DNA from 3 places in the Microbacterium sp. NPDC028030 genome. Region 2 is predicted to be linked to each of the others. Evidence: predicted binding sites of a transcription regulator. Region 2 holds the regulator's gene; each other region holds the start of a gene.
What was found. The regulator LexA, encoded in region 2, represses DNA repair genes until DNA is damaged. The targets are predictions, from matches to a motif close to TCGAACANNTGTTCGA.
Positions count from the first base shown of each region.

Region 1: the regulator LexA is predicted to act here: its motif matches at 3,112-3,127, upstream of AB0E56_RS03745 (DUF222 domain-containing protein).
Region 3: the regulator LexA is predicted to act here: its motif matches at 2,454-2,469, upstream of AB0E56_RS14915 (DUF222 domain-containing protein).

Region 1 covers NZ_JBEZXF010000001.1:754,781-761,514, reverse strand. The annotation lists gene msrA (peptide-methionine (S)-S-oxide reductase MsrA) at 1-172, opposite strand, end outside; gene msrB (peptide-methionine (R)-S-oxide reductase MsrB) at 169-657, opposite strand; gene AB0E56_RS03750 (DUF808 domain-containing protein) at 811-1,728, shown strand; gene AB0E56_RS03745 (DUF222 domain-containing protein) at 1,752-3,101, opposite strand; gene AB0E56_RS03740 (N-acetyltransferase family protein) at 3,243-3,770, shown strand; gene pnuC (nicotinamide riboside transporter PnuC) at 3,775-4,488, shown strand; gene AB0E56_RS03730 (LLM class flavin-dependent oxidoreductase) at 4,865-6,247, shown strand; gene AB0E56_RS03725 (hypothetical protein) at 6,257-6,433, opposite strand; gene AB0E56_RS03720 (DUF4406 domain-containing protein) at 6,443-6,734, opposite strand, start outside.
Region 2 covers NZ_JBEZXF010000004.1:34,101-40,834, forward strand. The annotation lists gene hisH (imidazole glycerol phosphate synthase subunit HisH) at 1-251, opposite strand, end outside; gene hisB (imidazoleglycerol-phosphate dehydratase HisB) at 248-865, opposite strand; gene AB0E56_RS18250 (histidinol-phosphate transaminase) at 862-1,956, opposite strand; gene AB0E56_RS18255 (LysM peptidoglycan-binding domain-containing protein) at 2,011-2,379, opposite strand; gene lexA (transcriptional repressor LexA) at 2,667-3,353, shown strand; gene metE (5-methyltetrahydropteroyltriglutamate--homocysteine S-methyltransferase) at 3,420-5,729, opposite strand; gene AB0E56_RS18270 (methylenetetrahydrofolate reductase) at 5,751-6,698, opposite strand.
Region 3 covers NZ_JBEZXF010000003.1:89,869-96,602, forward strand. The annotation lists gene AB0E56_RS14910 (ABC transporter substrate-binding protein) at 1-751, opposite strand, end outside; gene AB0E56_RS14915 (DUF222 domain-containing protein) at 1,082-2,422, opposite strand; gene AB0E56_RS14920 (multidrug efflux SMR transporter) at 2,729-3,097, shown strand; gene AB0E56_RS14925 (SMR family transporter) at 3,094-3,417, shown strand; gene AB0E56_RS14930 (aldo/keto reductase) at 3,466-4,428, opposite strand; gene AB0E56_RS14935 (SDR family NAD(P)-dependent oxidoreductase) at 4,530-5,264, shown strand; gene AB0E56_RS14940 (zinc-binding dehydrogenase) at 5,288-6,421, shown strand; gene AB0E56_RS14945 (aldo/keto reductase) at 6,433-6,734, shown strand, end outside.

The sequences.
Region 1 (6,734 bases), on a different contig from region 2:
CGGGGTGGTTGCGGTAGGTCGCGTGGTCGTTCGAACCGCCGGTGTAGCCGACGCGGGTGTCGAGCACGCCGGGCTGGCGGCGGATCAGGTCTTCCATGCCCCAGAAACAACCGCCGGCGAGGACGGCGGTCTCGGTCCCAGGTGTACGGGTGATGGTTCCGGTGTCGGTCATGACTGCTCCTCGGAGGTGTCGGTGGTCGCGGCGGGGGGTGTCTGCGCGAAGAGGGGGCTGTAGCGACCGTACCCCTCCTGCTCGAGGTTTTCCGCCGGGATGAAGCGGAGCGCGGCGGAGTTCATGCAGTAACGCAGCCCTCCGTCGGCGCGGGGGCCGTCGTCGAAGACGTGCCCGAGGTGGCTGTCGGCGACCGCGGAGCGCGCTTCGGTGCGCTTCATCCACAGCGAGCGGTCGGTGCGCGTGGTCACGGCATCCGCGTCGATCGGCTTGGTGAAGCTCGGCCAACCGGTGCCGCTGTCGAACTTGTCGGTCGACGAGAACAGCGGCTCGCCGGAGACGACGTCGACGTAGATGCCGTCGTCGTGGTTGTTCCAGTACGCGTTGCGGAACGGCGGTTCGGTCGCGTCCTGCTGCGTCACCTCGTACTGCAGCGGGGTGAGGCCGCTGACGGCCTCGGGGGTCTTGCCGTAGTCGTTCGACATGATCTGACTCCTTGTCCGACGTCGCTGGCTGCGGCGTCATAGAGGAGAACCGTCGATGGCGCCGTTTTGGTCCCGCAGGCCTGGGAGCGCGCTGTGAGTTTCTGCCGAGTCGATAGAGTTGCTCCGCACTGCACACCGCCCGAGGGGAACCACATGTCCGTAGGACTGCTCGCCGTCGTCGACGACATCCTGAGCGCCGCGATGAAGGCCTCGGCCAAGGCGGCGGGCGTCGTGATCGACGACGCCGCGGTCACGCCGCAGTACGTGCAGGGCATCACCCCGGCGCGCGAGCTGCCCGTGGTCGGCAAGATCGCGCTCGGCTCGCTCGCGAACAAGTTCCTCATCATCATCCCGGCGGCGCTGCTGCTCACCGCGTTCGCGCCGTGGGTGCTCCCCTATCTGTTGATCCTCGGCGGAACGTACCTGTGCTTCGAGGGCGCCGAGAAGGTGCTGGAGTGGTTCGGCGTGCAGCACGGCCACGCCGACGAGGGCGCCCGCGATGAGAAGAAGCTGGTCCTGGGCGCGGTGCGCACCGACCTGATCCTGTCGACCGAGATCATGCTCATCTCGCTGGCGAGCCTCGAGAAGGGGCTCGATGTCTGGGCCACCCTCGCCATCCTCGCGGTGATCGCGCTTCTGATGACGGGTGTGGTCTACGGCGCGGTGGCGCTGCTGGTGAAGATCGACGACATCGGGCTGAAGATGGCGAAGAACTCGGTGCGACGCGTGCGCCATACCGGCACCAGGATCGTGCGCTCCATGCCCGCGGTGTTCCGCTTCATCAGCGTCCTCGGCACAGTCGCGATGCTCTGGGTCGGCGGCCACCTCGTGCTCGTGAACCTGGGAGAGGTCGGCTGGCACTTCCCGGTCGATGTGCTGCACGCGGTGGAGCACGCGCTCCACGGCCTCGGCCCCGTCGTCGTCTGGATCGTCGACACGATCATCTCCGCGATCGCCGGTCTCATCCTGGGGCTGCTCATCGTCGGGATCGTGCTGGGTATCGCGAAGCTGTTCGGCAAGGAGCCGAACTTCCACGAGGGCGAGGAATCGCCCGCCGACGTGCACGTCTGACGCGGACGCGCCCACGCTCACCCTCACGCCGCGATGTCGTAGCGGGCCCTGCCCCCGAGCCTCGGTCTGCGGTGCGGATCCACGGTCGGCGGCGGGATCAGCCACACCCGCGCGGTGAACCCGCATCCTTCGATCCTGATCTCCCAGTCGTTGTCGTGGATGCGGTGATGACAGCTCTCGCAGAGCAGCACACCGTTGTCGAGATCGGTCGGCCCGGTGTCCCGCTGCCACCACCGCAGATGATGCGCCCTGGTCAGCTGCGGAGGCAGCCCGCACATCACGCATCCGCCGTCACGCTCCACGAGCGCCAGCCGCTGGGCTCGGGTGAACAGGCGCTTCTCGCGGCCCCACTCGAGAATCTCACCGGCACCGCCGAGGACGGCCGGGATGACGCCCCCGCCGGCCGCCATCCGACGACACGCGGAGATGCTGACCGGCTCGTCGACACCGTCGACCGTCGCGAAGCCGGTGCCGGCGGTCAGGTCATCGAGCCCGACGCGCACGACGACGGTCGCGCCGGACACCGGAAGCCCGCCGTTGTCGCATCCGCTCACATGCGCGCAGATCTCGGCGAGCGCATCGGCCTGCAGCATCGCGACCGAGCGCCGGTCGGCATCGGGGGCCTCGGGATCGAGCACGTGCGCTCGCGCCTGGAACGTCGCGGTGACGTACGCCTGGATCGCCGCCTTCACGGGAGCGCCGGAGGCGACATCGGTCTGCAGCGTCAGGTGCAGCGACCCGTCGCGCTCGAACATCGTCAGAGAACGCCGCGACCGCGCCTCGTCCTCACGCGGAGCCACCCCGTCGGGGTCGAGCCAGGCCTCTGCGTGCACGACCAGCTTGCGCACGTCGTCGAGCGACAGCCCCGCCGCCCGATCGACCAGAAGGCGCTCGGCCTCCCCGATCCGTTCGATGCCGACCTTCAGCCGCGCACGGTCGAGCAGGGTGACGATCGATGCCGCCGCTGCCGCGCTGAGCGCACCCTCGCCGATCGCGCGCTGCACGTGGGGGTACCGGGGCGGCAGAGTCTCGCCGATGAGGTTCGCCCGCGGCGCGGTCGCCTCACCCACCTTCACCAGCCGGGCCGCATCACCCGTGGACCCGCCCGTCGTCGCGGCGATCATGGTGGCCGGGGTGCGGAAGCCCTGTTCCTTCGCGAGGCTCGCCGCCCCCAGTTCCGGCCGCGATTCACGGGCGATGGTCGCCGCGAGCTCGGCGTGGATGCCGTCGAGCCGACGCTGCACCAGTCCCATCGCGCTGTGAGCCTCGATCAGTTGAGTCCGTGTGAACTCCGCCGCGTTCCCGGCATCGGCCCAGGCGCTCTCGAGGCGCTCCACGGCCTCGAGGAGCGGGGTCAGATGCGGATTGGCCATGCCTCCAGTTTAGAACATATCTTCGATATTCTGGAGGTCGCGGCATCCGGGGTTCCGGCATCCTGCTAGCGTCGGCGATGCGCACCCGAAGCGCGGCAGCACGATGCGCACCCCGTGCAGCAGAAGAGAGACCATCCGCCGATGACAGACGTCCGAATCAGGGATGCCGAGACCGCCGACCTCGAGACGATCACCGCGATCCACAACCACGCGGTGCTGCACACCACCGCGATCTGGAACGAGCACGAGATCGACCTCGCCGACCGCGTCGCCTGGCTCGCCGACCGCACCTCCCGCGGCTACCCGGTGATCGTCGCGGTCGACGGCGCGGGCGTGCTCGGCTACGCCTCGTACGCGCAGTGGCGTCCGCACAGCGGCTACCGGCACACGGTCGAGCACTCCGTCTACGTCCTCGACGGCCAGCACGGCCGCGGCATCGGCACCGCTCTGATGACGGCGCTGATCGAGCGCGCGAGAACTGCGGGCATGCACGCGATGATCGCCGGCATCGAGAGCGGGAACGCCGCCTCCATCACCCTCCATGAACGACTGGGCTTCGTCGAGGTCGGGCGGATGCCGCAGGTGGGCGCCAAGTTCGGCCGATGGCTCGATCTGAGCATGATGCAGCTCGTGCTCGACGATCGACCGTCCCCCAACCCCGCCGCCTGATCCGATGGACCTCCTGCAGTGGTTCGTCGACGCCTTCACCTCGCAATGGGTGCTTCCCGGCGGACAGACCCTCCTCGTCCGTGAGGTCGTCGGCAACGCCTTCGGTCTCGCGAGCGCCCTCGGGGGCATGCGGCGCAAAGTGTGGGCCTGGCCGGTCGGCATCGTCGGCAACGTCCTGCTGCTCACCGTCTTCCTGGGCTCCGCGCTGAGTCCCGATCCCTCCCTGCCGCATCTGCTCGGGCAAGCCGGCCGGCAGGTGATGTTCATCGCCGTCGCGATCTACGGATGGATCCGCTGGCGCAACGCGGAGGGCGGACGGGTCGTGCCGAGGTGGGCGCCGACCCGCGCTCGCATCGGCCTCATGGCCGTGATGATCGTCGGCACGGTCGCACTGACGCCGCTCTTCCGGGCACTCGGGTCATGGGAGCCGGTGTGGGCCGACGCCTGGACCTTCGTCGGGTCGCTGCTCGCCACATACGGCATGGCCAAGGGGTGGACCGAGTTCTGGCTCATCTGGATCGCCGTCGACGTGGTCGGGGTGCCCCTCCTGTTCAGCTCGGGGTATTACGCCACGGGCCTCATGTACGTCTTCTACGGCGGCTTCACCGCGACCGGGTTCTTCATCTGGTGGCGCGCGCAGCGGAGGGCCGCACAGCCCATCGAGATCCTGCCGCCCGACCCGAGTCCCCGCCGCCCCGACGACGGAACCGGCACCTGACGGAACCGCGCCGCCACCCCGCCGCGCCGCCACCCACCCGCGCCGCCACGCGGCACCGCCACCCCGCGGCACAGATGTCGGATGGCCGCACGGATGTCGGACCGATACCGGTCACACGGCCCGACATCCGTCCACCGGTCCGACATCCGTACCGGCACCCCGCCGACATCCGTCCATCGGCCCGACATCCGTACCGACACCCCGCCGACACCCGTACCGACATCCGGCCCGACGCCCCGGCCCGACGCCCCGGCCCGACGCCCCGGCCCGACGCCCCGGCCTGCCGCCCCGGCCTGCCGCCCCCGGCCCCCGGAATGTGTCCGTGCGTGTCGGGGAGACTCGACCCCGTGACGCGACCTGTCGTTTCATGGACCCCATGACCCGTCAGATCCGATTCAACGCCTTCGACATGAACTGCGTCGCCCACCAGTCGTCTGGCCTGTGGCGGCATCCGGACGACCGGTCACGGCAGTACAACACCATCTCGTACTGGACGGATCTGGCGAAGCTGCTCGAGAGCGCGACCTTCGACGGCATCTTCATCGCCGACGTGCTGGGCACCTACGACGTGTACGGCGGCACGAACGAGGCCGCGATCCGCAACGGCGCCCAGGTGCCGGTGAACGACCCGATCCTGCTGGTCAGCGCGATGGCCGCGGTCACCGAGAACCTCGGCTTCGGCATCACCGCCGGCACCGCATTCGAGCACCCCTATCCGTTCGCGCGCCGCCTCAGCACGCTCGACCACCTCACGCAGGGCCGCGTCGGATGGAACGTCGTCACCGGGTATCTGCCCAGCGCCGCGCGCAACATGGGCCAGGAGGACCAGCTCGCGCACGACGACCGCTACGACCACGCGGACGAGTACGTCGAGGTGCTCTACAAGCTCTGGGAAGGGTCATGGGAGGACGACGCCGTGGTCGAGGACCGCGAACGCGGGATCTTCACCGACCCCGCCAAGGTGCACCCGATCGGGCATGAGGGCAAGCACTTCAGCGTTCCCGGCATCCACATCTCCGAGCCGTCACCGCAGCGCACCCCCGTCATCTATCAGGCCGGGGCGAGCCCTCGGGGCGTGAAGTTCGCGGCCGAGAACGCCGAGGCCATCTTCGTCGCCGCCCCGTCGAAGGAGGTGCTCGCCGGCACTGTGAAGCGCATCCGCGATGCCCTCGAGGCTGCCGGCCGCGATCGGTACGACGCGCGCATCTACACGCTGCTCACCGTGATCACCGCCGCGACCAGCGAAGAGGCGACCGCCAAGCACGCCGAGTACCTCTCCTACGCGAGCCCGGAGGGGGCGCTCACCTTCATGTCGGGGTGGATGGGCGTGGACCTGTCGCAGTACGCCGAGGACGAGCCGGTGGGGAACGTCGAGTCGAACGCGATCCAGTCGGTGCTGCAGCACCTGAAGGAGGAGGCCGACCTCGGCCGCGAGTGGACCGTCGGGGACTTCGGCCGCCACAACGCGATCGGCGGCCTCGGCCCCACGATCGTCGGATCCGGCGTCGAGATCGCCGACGAACTGCAGTCGTGGGTCGACGAGACCGACATCGACGGCTTCAATCTCGCCTACGCGGTCACGCCCGGCACGTGGCAGGACATCATCGAGCACGTGATCCCGGTGCTGCGGGAGCGGGGGGCGTACCCGGAGGAGTATGCACCGGGCACGCTCCGCAACAAGCTCCACGGTCGCGGCGACCGCGTGCAGGACTCGCACCGTGCCGCGAAGTACCGCGTCGGAGCGTTCGCTCGGGTGTGAGCGGCGCTCTCAGTCGTCGCTGCGGCTGAAGATCCCGCGGAGGATGAGGAAGACCACAACGGCCACCACCGCGACGATCGCGAGCTTGAAGATGAAGGCGAGCACCGAGAACAGCGCGCTCACGATCCACCACGCGATCACCACGGCGAGGACGACGCCGAGGATGGTCCAGATGTTCTTGGTCATACCTCCAGCCTACGGAGTCGCGGCGACAGGGATCTCCTCCAGGGACCGGTAGACCGGCAGCCCGAGTTCCTGCGCGATCTCGACGTCTTTGTCTGCACCCGAGGATTCCCCGGGGAGGCGCAGGACGGCGTCGCAGTGCTGCAGCAGTCGACGCGCCGTCTCGTACATCACATCACCGTCTCCGTCTTCGGTCGCATCGAGGGTCCGCAGCACAGGAAGCGCGACCCATTCGCCGATCATCGGCACGTGGCCCCGACGGAAGATCGGACCGGATGCCTCTTCGAGGCGGGCCAGGTTCTGC
Region 2 (6,734 bases):
CAGATGCCCATCACCGGGCGGCCTCCGGCCAGCCGACGGTCGATGATCTCGTCGCCGCCGTGCGCATGCAGCGCATCGCGGACGGCTTGGAACGCACCGACGCCCGGAACCAGGAGTCCATCGGCCTCGAGCGCCGCCGTGCGATCGCGCGTCAGCACCGCATCCGCTCCGGCCGCGGCCAGCGCCTTGACCGCGGAGTGGACATTGCCCGACTCGTAGTCGAAGACCGCGACCCGGGGCGTCCTGCTCACAGTGCCCCCTTGGTGGAGGGTATGCCATCGACCAGCGGATCCAGAGCCTTGGCCTGGCGGAACGCCCGGGCGAAGGCCTTGTACTCCGCCTCGGCGATGTGATGCGGGTCGCGTCCGCCCAGCACGCGCACGTGCACCGTCAACGCCGCGTTGAACGTGATGGCCTCGAACGAGTGACGCACCAGCGACCCCGTGAAGTGCCCCCCGACCAGGTGGTGCTCGAACCCCGCGGGCTCGCCCGTGTGAACGAGGTACGGGCGTCCGGAGATGTCGACGACCGCCTGCGCGAGAGCCTCGTCCAGCGGCACGAGCGCGTCACCGTAGCGGGAGATCCCCGACTTGTCGCCGAGAGCCTCGAGGATCGCCTGTCCGAGCACGATGGAGACGTCTTCCACGGTGTGGTGCGCGTCGATGTCGGTGTCGCCCGAAGCGCGCACGGTGAGGTCGGTGAGCGAGTGCTTCGCGAAGGCCGTGAGCATGTGGTCGAAGAAGGGCACCGAGGTGTCGATGCGGCTCGCACCCGTGCCGTCGAGGTTCAGCTCGAGCTCGACGGTTGACTCCGACGTGCTGCGGACGCGGCTGGCGGTGCGCGGTGTCGTTCCGGGGGTGCTCATGATGCCGATCCTATCGAGGCGAGAGCGTCGAGGAACGCCGTGGTCTCGGCCTCGGTGCCCGCGCTCACCCTGAGGTGTCCGGGGATCCCGACATCGCGCACCAGCACACCGCGGTCGTACAGCTGCTGCCACGTCGAGTGCGGATCCGCCACCCCGCCGAACAGGACGAAGTTCGACCACGACTCGTGCGGGGTGTAGCCGAGCGCTTCGAGAGTCGCGGTGATCCGGTCGCGCTGCTCGACGATCTCCTCGACCATCCCGAGCATGACGTCGGCGTTGCGCAGTGCCGCGACGGCGGCCGCCTGCGTGAGCGCACTCAGGTGATACGGCAGGCGCACCAGGCGCAGTGCATCGATGAACGTGGGATCGGCCGCCAGATATCCGACACGGGCGCCGGCGAAGGCGAAGGCCTTGCTCATCGTGCGGGAGACCGCGAGGCGAGGACGCCCTTCGAGGAGCGTCAAGGCCGAGGGCGCGTCGTGCGGTGCGAACTCCTGGTACGCCTCATCCACGATCACGATCCCCCGGGCGGCCTCGTACACGGCCTCGACCACATCGAGTCCGAGCGGAGTGCCCGTGGGGTTGTTGGGCGTGCACAGGATGATCACGTCGGGGTCGGCGGCGCGCACCTGCTCCGCGGCTTCCTCGGGGGTGATCGTGTAGTCGGGCTGCCGCGTGCCTGCGATCCAACGGGCACCGGTGCCCTGCGTGATGAGCGGGTACATCGAGTAGGTGGGTGCGAAGCCGAACGCGGTGCGCCCCGGCCCTCCGAAGGCCTGGAGGATGTGCTGGAGCACCTCGTTCGAACCGTTCCCTGCCCAGATCTGGTCGGCGGAGAGGCCGTGCCCCAAATACTCGGCGAAGGCCTCGCGAAGTGCCGTGAACTCCCGGTCGGGGTACCGGTTGACCTCGTGGATCGCCACCGCGATGTCGTCGAGGATGTCGCTCGCGACGGCATCCGGGATCGGATGCGTGTTCTCGTTCACGTTCAACGCGATCGGGAGGGGCGCCTGCGGTGCACCGTAGGGCGTCAGACCGCGAAGATCATCACGAAGAGGAAGATCATTGAGGGAGAGGGTCACCCTCCCCATGTTAAGCGGCTGGTCGGGCGGATGACGAAACGTCGCCTCGTCTCCCGCGCCGCCTCAGTCCGCGTACTCCGCCGGGATCGCGAGCTCCTGCCCGACCTGGAGTCCACCGCTGCGCAGCAGGTTCATGCGGCTGATCTCGCCGATGACGTCACGGGGGTCGGAGTTCGGAGCGACGGCGGTGGCGATCGACCAGAGAGTGTCTCCCGGCATGACCGTCACGGTCTCGACCGCCGCGACGGCGGTGTCCGCACCGGAGGCGGCGGCGCTGCCTCCGCTGAGTGCCGCGAACGCGATGCCGGCGGCCAGAGGGAGGGAGGCGAGAGCGAGCAGCACGCCACGTCCACGCGCGGTCAGTCGGAGTCGCGTGGCCGGACGAGCCTGCGCCGGGATGATCGCTGCGGTGCTGAAGCTGATGCTGCTCATGTCGTGCTCCTTAGCCTGTCCCTCGGCCGGAGCCTCGGGGAAGTTGGCGTAGCGTTCGCATTCCCGACTCGGCCGGGAGCCGTGAATGCGAAGCTACGTACCGAAGATATCTTCGAGTTCGAACATCTGTCAAGTATTCTTCGAAACCACCTCCGCTTTTCGGGCGACACGCTCGAACAGATCTACCAGATCGCGCCGATTCTCGGATACGGTTTCGATAAGAACACCCCACCACGGGCCTCCGACATTCGAAGAGCGACGTCGGATCACCGCACTTAAGGAGCACCATGAGCGAGAACTCGGCCCCCGAGTCGGAGGCACCGCGGACGCGCCGTCGCAAGAGCCTGAGCCCGAAGCAGATGGCGATCCTCGAGGTCATCCAGAACTCCATCGCGCACCACGGCTACCCGCCGAGCATGCGCGAGATCGGAGACGCCGTCGGCCTCAAGTCCCTCTCGAGCGTGACGCACCAGCTGGGGCAGCTCGAGCTGAGCGGCTACCTGCGCCGCGACCCCGGCAAGACGCGGGCCATGGAGGTGCTGATCGATCTCCCCGGGGCGAGCGGTGAGAACCCGGCCGACGTGGCGACGCCGGTCGGAGACGCCGCCCTCGTCCCCCTGGTGGGCCGGATCGCGGCCGGCGTGCCGATCACGGCGGACCAGCAGGTCGAGGAGATCTTCCCCCTCCCGCGGCAGCTCGTCGGCAAAGGCGACCTGTTCATGCTCAAGGTGTCGGGCGAGTCGATGATCGATGCCGCCATCTGCGACGGCGACTGGGTGGTCGTCCGCTCGCAGAACAATGCGGAGAACGGCGAGATCGTCGCCGCCATGCTCGACGGCGAGGCCACGGTCAAGGTGCTCCGCCGCCGCGACGGCCACACCTGGCTCCTCCCCCGCAACTCCTCCTTCGAACCGATCCTCGGCGACGAATCGGTGGTGCTGGGCAAGGTCGTGGCGGTGCTCCGCGCCGTCTGACCCTTCACGCTTCACGACGAAGGCCCTCCCGGGATCCGGGAGGGCCTTCGAGCGGTACAGGCGGAATCAGGCCGTGACGTTCACGTCCTCACGCACACGACGGGTCGCCTCGACGATGTTGCGCAGAGACGCGGTGGTCTCGTCGTATCCACGGGTCTTCAGGCCGCAGTCCGGGTTCACCCAGAGCTGACGGGTCGGGATCTCCTCCACCGCCCGGCGCAGGAGCGACTCGACCTCCTCCACCGTGGGCACGCGCGGCGAGTGGATGTCGTACACGCCGGGCCCGATGCCGTGGTCGAAACCGACCTCCGCGATGTCGGCGACGACCTCCATCCTGCTGCGGGCCGCCTCGATCGAGGTCACGTCGGCATCCAGGGCGCGGATCGCATCGATCACGACGCCGAACTCGGAGTAGCACAGGTGCGTGTGCACCTGTGTGCCGGCCGCTGCGCCGCCCGTGGCGAGGCGGAAGGACGCCACCGACCAGTCGAGGTAGGCGGGCTGGTCGGCCTTCTTCAGCGGGAGGAGCTCGCGCAGTGCGGGTTCGTCGACCTGGATGATCGCGATACCGGCCTTCTCGAGGTCGGTGATCTCGTCACGCAGGGCGAGAGCCACCTGGTTCGCGGTCTCGCCGAGTGGCTGGTCGTCGCGCACGAACGACCACGCGAGGATCGTCACGGGCCCCGTGAGCATGCCCTTCATGTGCTTCGTCGTCAACGACTGCGCGTAGCTCGACCAGTCCACCGTGATCGGCGCGGGTCGCGACACGTCGCCCCAGAGGATCGACGGACGCGTGGCACGGGAGCCGTAGGACTGCACCCAGCCGTTCTCCGTGACCGCGAAGCCGTCGAGGTTCTCCGCGAAGTACTGGACCATGTCGTTGCGTTCCGGCTCGCCGTGCACCAGCACGTCGAGCCCGAGGTCCTCCTGCAGCGAGACCACGCTGGCGACCTCACGGCGCAGGAAGTCGTCATAGTCCTCTGCCGGGATCTCGCCGCGTGTGAAGCGGGCGCGCGCTCGACGGATGTCGCCGGTCTGGGGGAACGAGCCGATGGTCGTGAGCGGCAGGGCGGGAAGGTCGAGTGCTTCCTGTGCGATCTCCCGCTCCTCGTAGGAGACCCGCGAGAAGTCGGCATCGCCGAGCACACGCTGACGCACCGCTCCGTCACGCACACCGGGGGCGCCGAGACGGTCCGCGAGTGCTGCGGATGCCGCGTCGAGCTCCGCGGCGATCTCGCTCCGTCCCGCCACGAGACCGCGGGCGAGCACACCGACCTGCTCGACCTTCTGGTCCGCGAACGCCAGCCAGGAGACCAGTCGAGCGTCGAGCTGCGACTCGTCCGCGACATCGTGGGGCACGTGCAGCAGCGAGGTCGACGTGGCGGCCGCGACAGGCGCACCGAGCGCACGGAGGTCTTCGAGCGCGCCGAAGGCCTTCGCGAGGTCACCGCGCCAGATGTTGTGTCCGTCGACGACACCGCCGACGAGGGTCTTGCCCTCGAGCCCGGCTGCCGCGGCAGGAACACCCCCGCGCACGAGGTCGACCGCGATGGCCTCGATCGGCGCCGCCGCCAGCACGGGGAACACCGCTCCGAGCTCGGCGTACGGCGCGGCGACCAGGATCGACGGGCGATCGCTCGCACCGCCGAGCACGGCCAGAGCCCGCTCGGCCGCTTCCGACAGCTGCGCGACCCCCGCGGGGAGGGACTCGCTCACGAGCGCCGGCTCGTCGAGCTGCACCCACTCCGCACCTGCGGCCCGAAGCTTCGCGAGCAGCTCGACATACACCGGGAGCACATCCTCGAGGCGCGAGAGCGGGTCGAAGCCCTCCGGGGCATCGTCCGACGCCTTCGCGAGCGCGAGCAGCGTCACCGGACCGACGACCACCGGACGGGTCACGAAACCGGAGGCGACGCCCTCGGCGACCTCCCTGACCAGCCTGTCGCTGGAGAGCGAGAACACCGTCTCCGGACCGATCTCGGGCACCAGGTAGTGGTAGTTCGAGTCGAACCACTTGGTCATCTCGAGCGGCGCGCGCTCCCCCTCACCACGGGCGATCGTGAAGTACGCGGCGAGACCGACGGTGCCGTCTGCGGCGCGCAGACTCTCGAAGCGCGCAGGGATCGCGCCGACGGTCACGGCGGCGTCGAGGACCTGATCGTAGTACGAGAACGACTCCGGGATGGCCGAGTCGTCGCGTCCGAGCCCGAGCGCAGCGAGACGGTCGCGTGTCGCAGCGCGCAACTCGGAGGCGGTGCGCTCCAACTCCTGCTCGTCGATGCGACCCGCCCAGAACGCCTCGACGGCCTTCTTGAGCTCGCGGCGGCGGCCGATGCGGGGGTAGCCGAGGATGGTGCCCTCGGGGAATGCGGTCATGGTCTTTCCTTTCGGCGGGGCTCAGTGGCGCAGAGCCGGGAGGATGCCGGCTTCTGCGAGGACGGTGAGGACGGTCTCGTGCTGGTTGAACGCGTAGAGGTGCACGCCGGGCGCGCCGCCGGCAACGACGTCGCGGGCGAGCCGGGCGGCCCATTCGATCCCGATCTCGCGGCGGCCAGGCGCCGTCGGCTCGACGTCGAGCGCGATCGCGAGTTCGCTCGGGAGGTCTTCTCCGGTGAGCTCGAGCACGCGCTTCAGCCGGGCGGGCGAGGTGATCGGCATGATGCCGGGAAGGATCGGGATCGTGACCCCGGCGGCACGAGCGCGCTCGACGAACGCGAGGTAGTCGTCGGGGTGGAAGAAGAGCTGCGTGATCGCGAAGGTCGCACCCGCGGCCTGCTTGGCGAGGAGGGCCTCGACATCCTGCGTGCGGTGCGTCGCACGCGGATGCCCCTTGGGGAACGCGGCGACCGCGATGTTCACCTTGCGCCGCGGATCGACACGCGCCGCACGGGGGAAGCCCGGCACCGGGGACTCCTCGTAGGGAGCCCGCTCCGCCTGCACGCGGTCGATCAGCTGTACGAGCTGAGCCGCGCTCTCCAGGTCGCCGAGGTACCCCTCGGTCTGGCCGACGGGAGGGTCGCCGCGCAGCGCGAGGAAGCTGAGGATGCCGGCGTCCAGGAACTCGCGGATGAGCGTCGCCGCGCCCGCATAGGTGTTGCCGACGCAGGTCAGGTGCGCGAGCGGTTCGACATCCGTGTGCTCCCTGATGAAGCGCAGCACATCCAGCGAGCGTCCGCCCGTCGAGCCGCCGGCGCCGTAGGTGACGGACAGGAAGTCGGGTCCTGCTGCGGCGAGGCGCAGGACGGTCTCGTGCAGCGCCTCCTCGCTCGACTCCGAACGCGGAGGGTAGAGCTCGAAGGAGAAGGGCACTCGAGGGATGCCTGAGGTCTCAGTCTCGGAAGACATCTTCTCTCCTGGGGACAAGGCGGGCCGGGGACCGCG
Region 3 (6,734 bases), on a different contig from region 2:
CGTACTGCACGTTGATCTGACCGCTGAGCATGGCGTTGTGCCGTGCGGTGGCGTCGGTGATCGGGAAGATCGCCAGTTCGGAGAACGGGTAGGCCTCGGCGTCCCAGTGGTCGGCTGCCTTGGTGAAGTGGTACTCGGCGCCGGCGACGCTGGTGGTGCTGTCGAGGACGTAGGGCCCGGAGCCGATCGGCTCGCTGCCGAGCGTGCCCGCCTCGATCGCGGCGGGAGAGGCGACGTAGCTGCGGCCGAGGCCCATGAAGTAGAGGATCGTGTCGTCGCGCTGCGTGAGGACGATGCGGAGCGTGTCGTCATCGACCTTGTCGAAGGAGGAGACGTTGACGTAGGCCTCGCCGGAGCGAGCGCCGGCCTTGAGGTATTCGAGGCTCGCGATCACCGCGTCGACATCGACCGGGGTGCCGTCGCTGAACACGGCGTCGGTGCGGATGTCGAGGTCGATGCTGAGGTCGTCGTCGGCGACGGTCCACTCGGTGGCGAGCGACGGGATCGGGTCGCCGTCTTCGTCGAGGGCGATCAACGCGTCGTATACGGCCGACAGGTACGGCCCGTCGAAGCCGATGTCGGCCAGCGACGGGTCCCACGACGTGACGTCGAGGAAGTTGCCGATGTTGAGGGCGTCGGGGCTCTCGACACCGCTGCCGTCGGACGGCGAGGGCGTGGCGCCCCCGCTGCAGCTGGTGAGCGCGAGCGTCGCGGCGACGGCCGCGGCGAGCGCGAGGGGCATTCGTTTCATGGTTCCTTCTCTCGGGTGCAGGGGGTGGTGAAGAAGGCTCGACGTGCCGCTGACCGGAGACCGGATCGACGTCACCTCGATGTGTCGTGGTGGTTAGTCTACATGCGTGGAAAAAGAGCGCAAGGGCGTTTCTCGTCCGTGACGTCCGGGTTCATGCCTGTCTGCGCACCGGGCTTGTCCGAGCGCGCAGGCATGGCGGCGCAGCGGACACCAGCGCTCAGGCGACGCACTCAAGCGACGCACTCACGCGGCGCACTCACGCGGCGCACTCACGCGACACAAGCGGCGCGCACCCACGCGACACACGCGGCGCGCACCCACGCAGCGCACTCACGCGGCGATATCGAAGCGCGCTCTGCCGCCCAGCAGCGGGACGCGCGCGGAGTCGACCGCGGCGGGCGGCACGAACCACACCCTCCCGCACCCGCCACCGCCGTCGACGCGGATCTCCCATCCGTTGTCGTGGATGCGGTGGTGACACGTCTCGCACAAGAGCACGCCGTTCGACAGGTCCGTCGGTCCGCGGTCGCGCTTCCACCACCGGATGTGATGCGCCTTCGTCATCTCCGGCGGCAACCCGCACATCGCGCATCCGCCATCCCGCTCCACCAACGCCAACCGCTGCGACCGCGTGAACAAGCGCTTCTCACGCCCCCAGTCGAGCACTTCGCTCGCAGCGCCGAGCACGCACGGGATGACTCCCCCACCCGCGGCCATCCGCCGTGCAGCGCCGATACTGACCGGCTGTTCGATCCCATCGATCTCGGCGGAGCCGGTGCCGGCCTCCAGGGCATCGAGGCTCATCCGCACCACGACGGTCGCACCCGCCAGCGGCACCTTGGCTTCACATCCGAGCACGTGCGCGGCGAACACGGCGAGCGCGTCGGCCTGGATCATCGGAACCGTACGACGGTCGGCATCGCACGCATCGGGGGCGGCAGCATCTTTCCGCGCGGCGAACGCCGCGGTCACGTACCCCCGGACGGCGGTCACGACGGGAGCCGCCGTCTCCGCATCGAGGATGGCATTCAGATGCACCATCCCGTCGCGCTCGTGGATGGTCAATGATCGACGAGAGCGCTGCTCTTCCAGGCGCGGCTCCACCCCGTCCGGGTCCAACCATGCCTCCGCCCGCACGATCAGCTTCCGCACGTCGTCGAGCGCGAGTCCGATTGCCTTCTCGACCAGCAGCCGCTCCGCCTCGGCGACACGCACCGCCCCGGCCGCCACCCGACACCGGTCCAGAAGAGCGACGATCAAGGCCGCCACCTGCGCGCTCAGCATGCCGGCGCCGAGCGCCTCCCGCACGGCCGGGTACTTCGCCGGGAGCGGCGCGCCGAGGAGATCGGCCCGCGGCGCGACGGCCTCGCCCACCTTCACCAGCCGCGTGGCATCACCGCGCGAGACCCCGACGGTCGCTGCGATCATCGTCGCCGGATTGCGGAACCCCTGTTGCTTCGCGAGGCTCTCGGCGCCCAGCTCGGGACGAGACTCGCGAGAGATACACGCGGCCACCTCGATGTGCACCGCATCCAGCCGCCTCTGCAACACCCCGAGGGATGCACTCACGGCGATCAGCTGCTGCCGGGACAACTCGCCGGACGCATCGGCGTCTGCCCACGCCTCATCGAGGCGGGACATCGCCTCGTGCAACGCGGCCAACTTCGACATGACTCGATTCTATCGGGAATCCCGCACACATTCGAAGATTTGTTCGAGTCATTCCGGCATGCCGCCATGCCTCGAACCTCGAGCCGAAACGGACTGTCCAACCTCGACGACACGGCCCGTTCACCGGCAACCGAGACGATCGAACACCCGCCTCACACATGCCCGCCTTCCTCGCCCACACGCCCACACGCCCACACGCCCACTCACCTCCTCGCGTTCCTCGCCCACACGCCCACTCGCCGAAGAGGGAATCCCCCGCCACCACTGCACGTTCCCCTCCTCGGACCCCTCCACGAAAGGCCCGTGATGATCGACCGCCCGCGCCCCTCCGCCTGGCCGCCCCTCCTGACCGCCATCGCGCTGGAGGTCACGGCGACGCTCTCGTTGCGCGCGGCCGAGGGCTTCACGCATCCGCTGTGGCTGATCGTCGTCGCGGTCGGCTACACGGGTTCGCTGTGGCTGCTTTCGGTCGTGCTCGACCGCGGCATGGCCGTCGGCGTCGCCTACGGCATCTGGTCGGCGGTCGGCGTCGTGCTCACCGCGGTGTTCGGCACCGTGCTGTTCGGCGAGGTCCTCGGCCCCGTGCAGCTGATCGGCGTCGGCGTGATCGTGGTCGGTGTGCTGCTGGTCGAGCTCGGCTCGCATGCACGCGAGTCGACGGAGGCCACCCCATGATCTGGCTCTTGCTCGCCCTCGCGATCGCCAGCGAGGTCACCGCGACCCTGAGCCTGCGCGCATCCGAAGGACTCCGGCGCAAGCGCTGGCTCCCCGTGATCGCGATCGGATACCTCGCGGCCTTCACGCTGCTCGGCACGATCCTCGCGCTGGGGATGCCGGTGGGTGTCGCCTACGGCGTCTGGGCGGCCGCCGGGGTCGCGCTGACCGCGGTCCTGGGCCGCGTGATCTTCAAGGACCATTTCTCCCTCATGATGGCGATCGGCGTCGCGCTCATCGCGGCCGGCGTGGCGATGATCGAGTTCGGCGGCGCGCACTAGCCGCGCACGTCGAACCGATGCGCAGGATCCGGTCGCAGCCCGCGCTCCTCACCAGACGCCGTCGGCACGCACATCCCGATCGACCCAGCATGCGGCGAGCGCATCGCGCACCTCGGCTCCGTGATCGCGGGCGAGGGCGAGAGCCGCGTGGTTCTGCTCCAGCTGCGAGAGCCGCGAGGCGCCGAACAGCACGTTCGCGGTGGCGGGATTGGTGAGGCAGAAGGCGATGCCGAGCGCGGCCGGCGTGACGCCGAACTCCCCCGCGATGCGCGCCACCTCGGGGAACACGGCGGCGATCTGCTCCCGGATGCCGCCCACGTCGGCGCCGATCTTGCGCTCGGGCGCGCGCCCGGTGGCGAGGATGCCGCCCTCGAACACGTCCGACGCCTGGAGCGTGAGCGTCCCGTCGGCGAACAACGGACCGTAGGCGTCGCCCTCGGCCATCGATCGACGGGCGATGCCGTACTTCAGCTGCGCGAAGACCGGCCCGGCCGCACCCTGTTCCGCAGCCTCGGCGAGCGCCTCCCGCGTGTGCTCGATCCGCCAGTTGTTGATGCCCCAGGAGTCGACGAACCCCTCGGCGATCAGTTCGTTCACCTCCGTGACGAGTCGCGGCATGTCGGGGGCGTCGAGATAGTCCCCCACGACGAGCGTGTCGAAGCGGTCGAGCCCCGCGCGCTGCAGCGACTCGACGAGTTGCGCGCGGAACCCCTGGTTCGGCCAGTCCCACAGCCAGAGCTTGCCGCACAGCACGATGTCGGCGCGGTCGACACCGCTCGCCCGCAGCGCCTGGCCGAAGAGGATGTCGGTCTTCGAGTTCTCGGCATGCGGCCCCATGTTGTAGTACGCCACGTCGAAGAACCCGGCGTCGAGGTCGACCGCTCGACGGATCAGGGCGACAGCCTCGTCCGGCCCCATCCGGTCCCAGGTGTTCCACGACCCGAGGGCGAGAGGGGGCACCGGACTCCCGCCGACGCGGAGGGACTTCCGGGGATATGTCGATTCGGGCATGAAGGCTCCTTCGCCATCTCTTCGCACGGGGTTGTGTTTTTCTATGTTTGTAGAATATAACGGAGACACCCCCGTCAGATCAGCCGTCAGTGAGGACGAACATGACCGCATCCCCCCGCCGCATCCTCGTCACCGGAGGCGCATCCGGACTCGGCCGCGGCATCGCCGCCGCCTTCCGCGAGAGCGGCGACGACGTCTTCATCGGCGATGTGAACGCGGATGCCGCCGCCGTCGTCGCGTCCGAGATCGGCGCGACGGCACTCCCCCTCGACATCGCCGACGAGTCGTCGGTCCTCGCCGCGGCGGAGCTGCTCGCGGCCGGCGGCGGCATCGACGTGCTCGTCAACAACGCGGGTGTCGTCGCGGGCGGCGGCACGCTGCAGGAGGTCCCGGTCGACGTGTTCGACACGGCCCTCCATGTCAACGTGCGGGGCACCTTCCTCATGCTCCGCGTCTTCGGCGCCCTGTTCGCCGAGGCGGGGCGCGGCACGATCGTGAACATCTCGTCGATCGGCGCCAGGCAGCCCACCCCAGGGCTCGGCCACTACGAGGCGACCAAGGCCGCGGTCGACGCGCTGACCCGCACCGCCGCGATCGAGCTCGCGCCCTCCGGCGTGCGGGTCAACGCCGTCGCCCCCGGCCCGGTGCTCACCCCGCTGACCGCCGACTTCGCCTCGAACCCCGACGCGCGAGCGGCCTGGGAGTCGCGCATCCCGCTCGGCGCGATCGCCGCCGTCGAGCAGGTCACTCCCCTCGTCGTCTTCCTCGCGAGCGACGCCGCCAGCCACATCACCGGGGTCTCCGTCGCCGTCGACGGCGGACAGCTCCTGGTCTGACCGACACCGCCGTCTGGAGAACCATGTCCGTCCCCACCACCGAGCTGCCGACCATCGCCGACCTGCCGCGCACGACCCGCGCCGCGGTGCTCACCGCGCACGGCGAGCCACTCACCCTGCAGGACCTTCCGCTCCCCTCGGAGATCGAACCGGGCGCTGCCCTCGTGCGCATCGCCTGCACCACGCTGTGCGGCACCGACATCGAGATCTGGGAGGGGCGGATGACGTTCCCCGGCATGCTCCCGATGGTGCTCGGCCACGAGATGGTCGGCGAGATCGTCGCCACCGGGCCGGACGCGAGAGACGCCCTCGGACGCCCGCTCGCCCCCGGCGACCGCATCGGCTGGTCCGAGTCGACGTGCGGCGAGTGTCACGGATGCGTGGTATTGCGCGAACCCGTCGCGTGCGCGCACCGCGGGTACGGCTTCCTGCAACGCGCCGATGTGCCCCCGTTCGCCACCGCCGGGCTCTCGGAGTACGCCTACGTCACCCCCGGAGCTGCCAAGCTGCTGCTCCCCGCATCCGTGAAGGACACCTGGGCGTCGATGGCGGGCTGCGCAGCCAAGACGGTGCTGCGCGCGTTCGAACGCGCAGGTCGCCTCCGACCAGGGTCGAGCGTGGTCGTGCAGGGCGCAGGCGCCCTCGGGATCTTCGCCACCGCCGTCGCGAAGATCTCCGGCGCCGGCCAAGTGATCACGGTCGGGGCACCCGCGTCCCGGCTCGCACTCGCCGGACGGTTCGGAGCCGACGCGGTCGTCGACTTCCGCGACGGACCGGTGGTCGACCAGGTCATGGCGCTCACCGGCGGTCGCGGCGCCGACCACGTGTTCGATTTCGCCGGCGCCCCGAGTGTCGGCCCCGACGCGATCGGGATGGCGGCACAGCGCGGAACCATCGCGATCGTCGGCTCCACCGGGCCCGCAGGCGATGGTTTCCCCCTCAGCACCATCATGGGCAAGGAGCTCACCGTGGTCGGCTCGCTCAACGGCGACATCTCGGACTACTCCCGTGCGATCGACTTCTTCACCGCCTTCGCCGACCGCTTCCCGTGGGACGACCTCTTCAGCACCCCGGTCGGCCTCGCCGACGCCTCGACGAAGATCGCCGACATGCACCATCTCGATGAGGTCAAGGCCGTCATCGACCCGAGACTGTGAGGACGACGACCGTGACCACTCCCCTCCTGCCCCGCCGCGAGATCGGCCGCAGCGGCATCGACGCCGCGCTGTTCTCGCTCGGCTCCTGGCACACGTACGACCGGATGGACTTCGCCGACGCGGTCGCCATGCTGCGCGAGGCCACGGACCGCGGCGTGAACCTCTTCGACGTCGGCGTGTACTCCGCGCCAGGCGCCCCGCCCGTGTTCACCGACGTGATCTTCTCGGCCATGGTGCGCGCGGCAGGTCTGCGCCGCGACGAGTGGCTGCTGTCGTCGAAGCTGTGGCTCGAGGCGTTCGGCGACGACGGGTT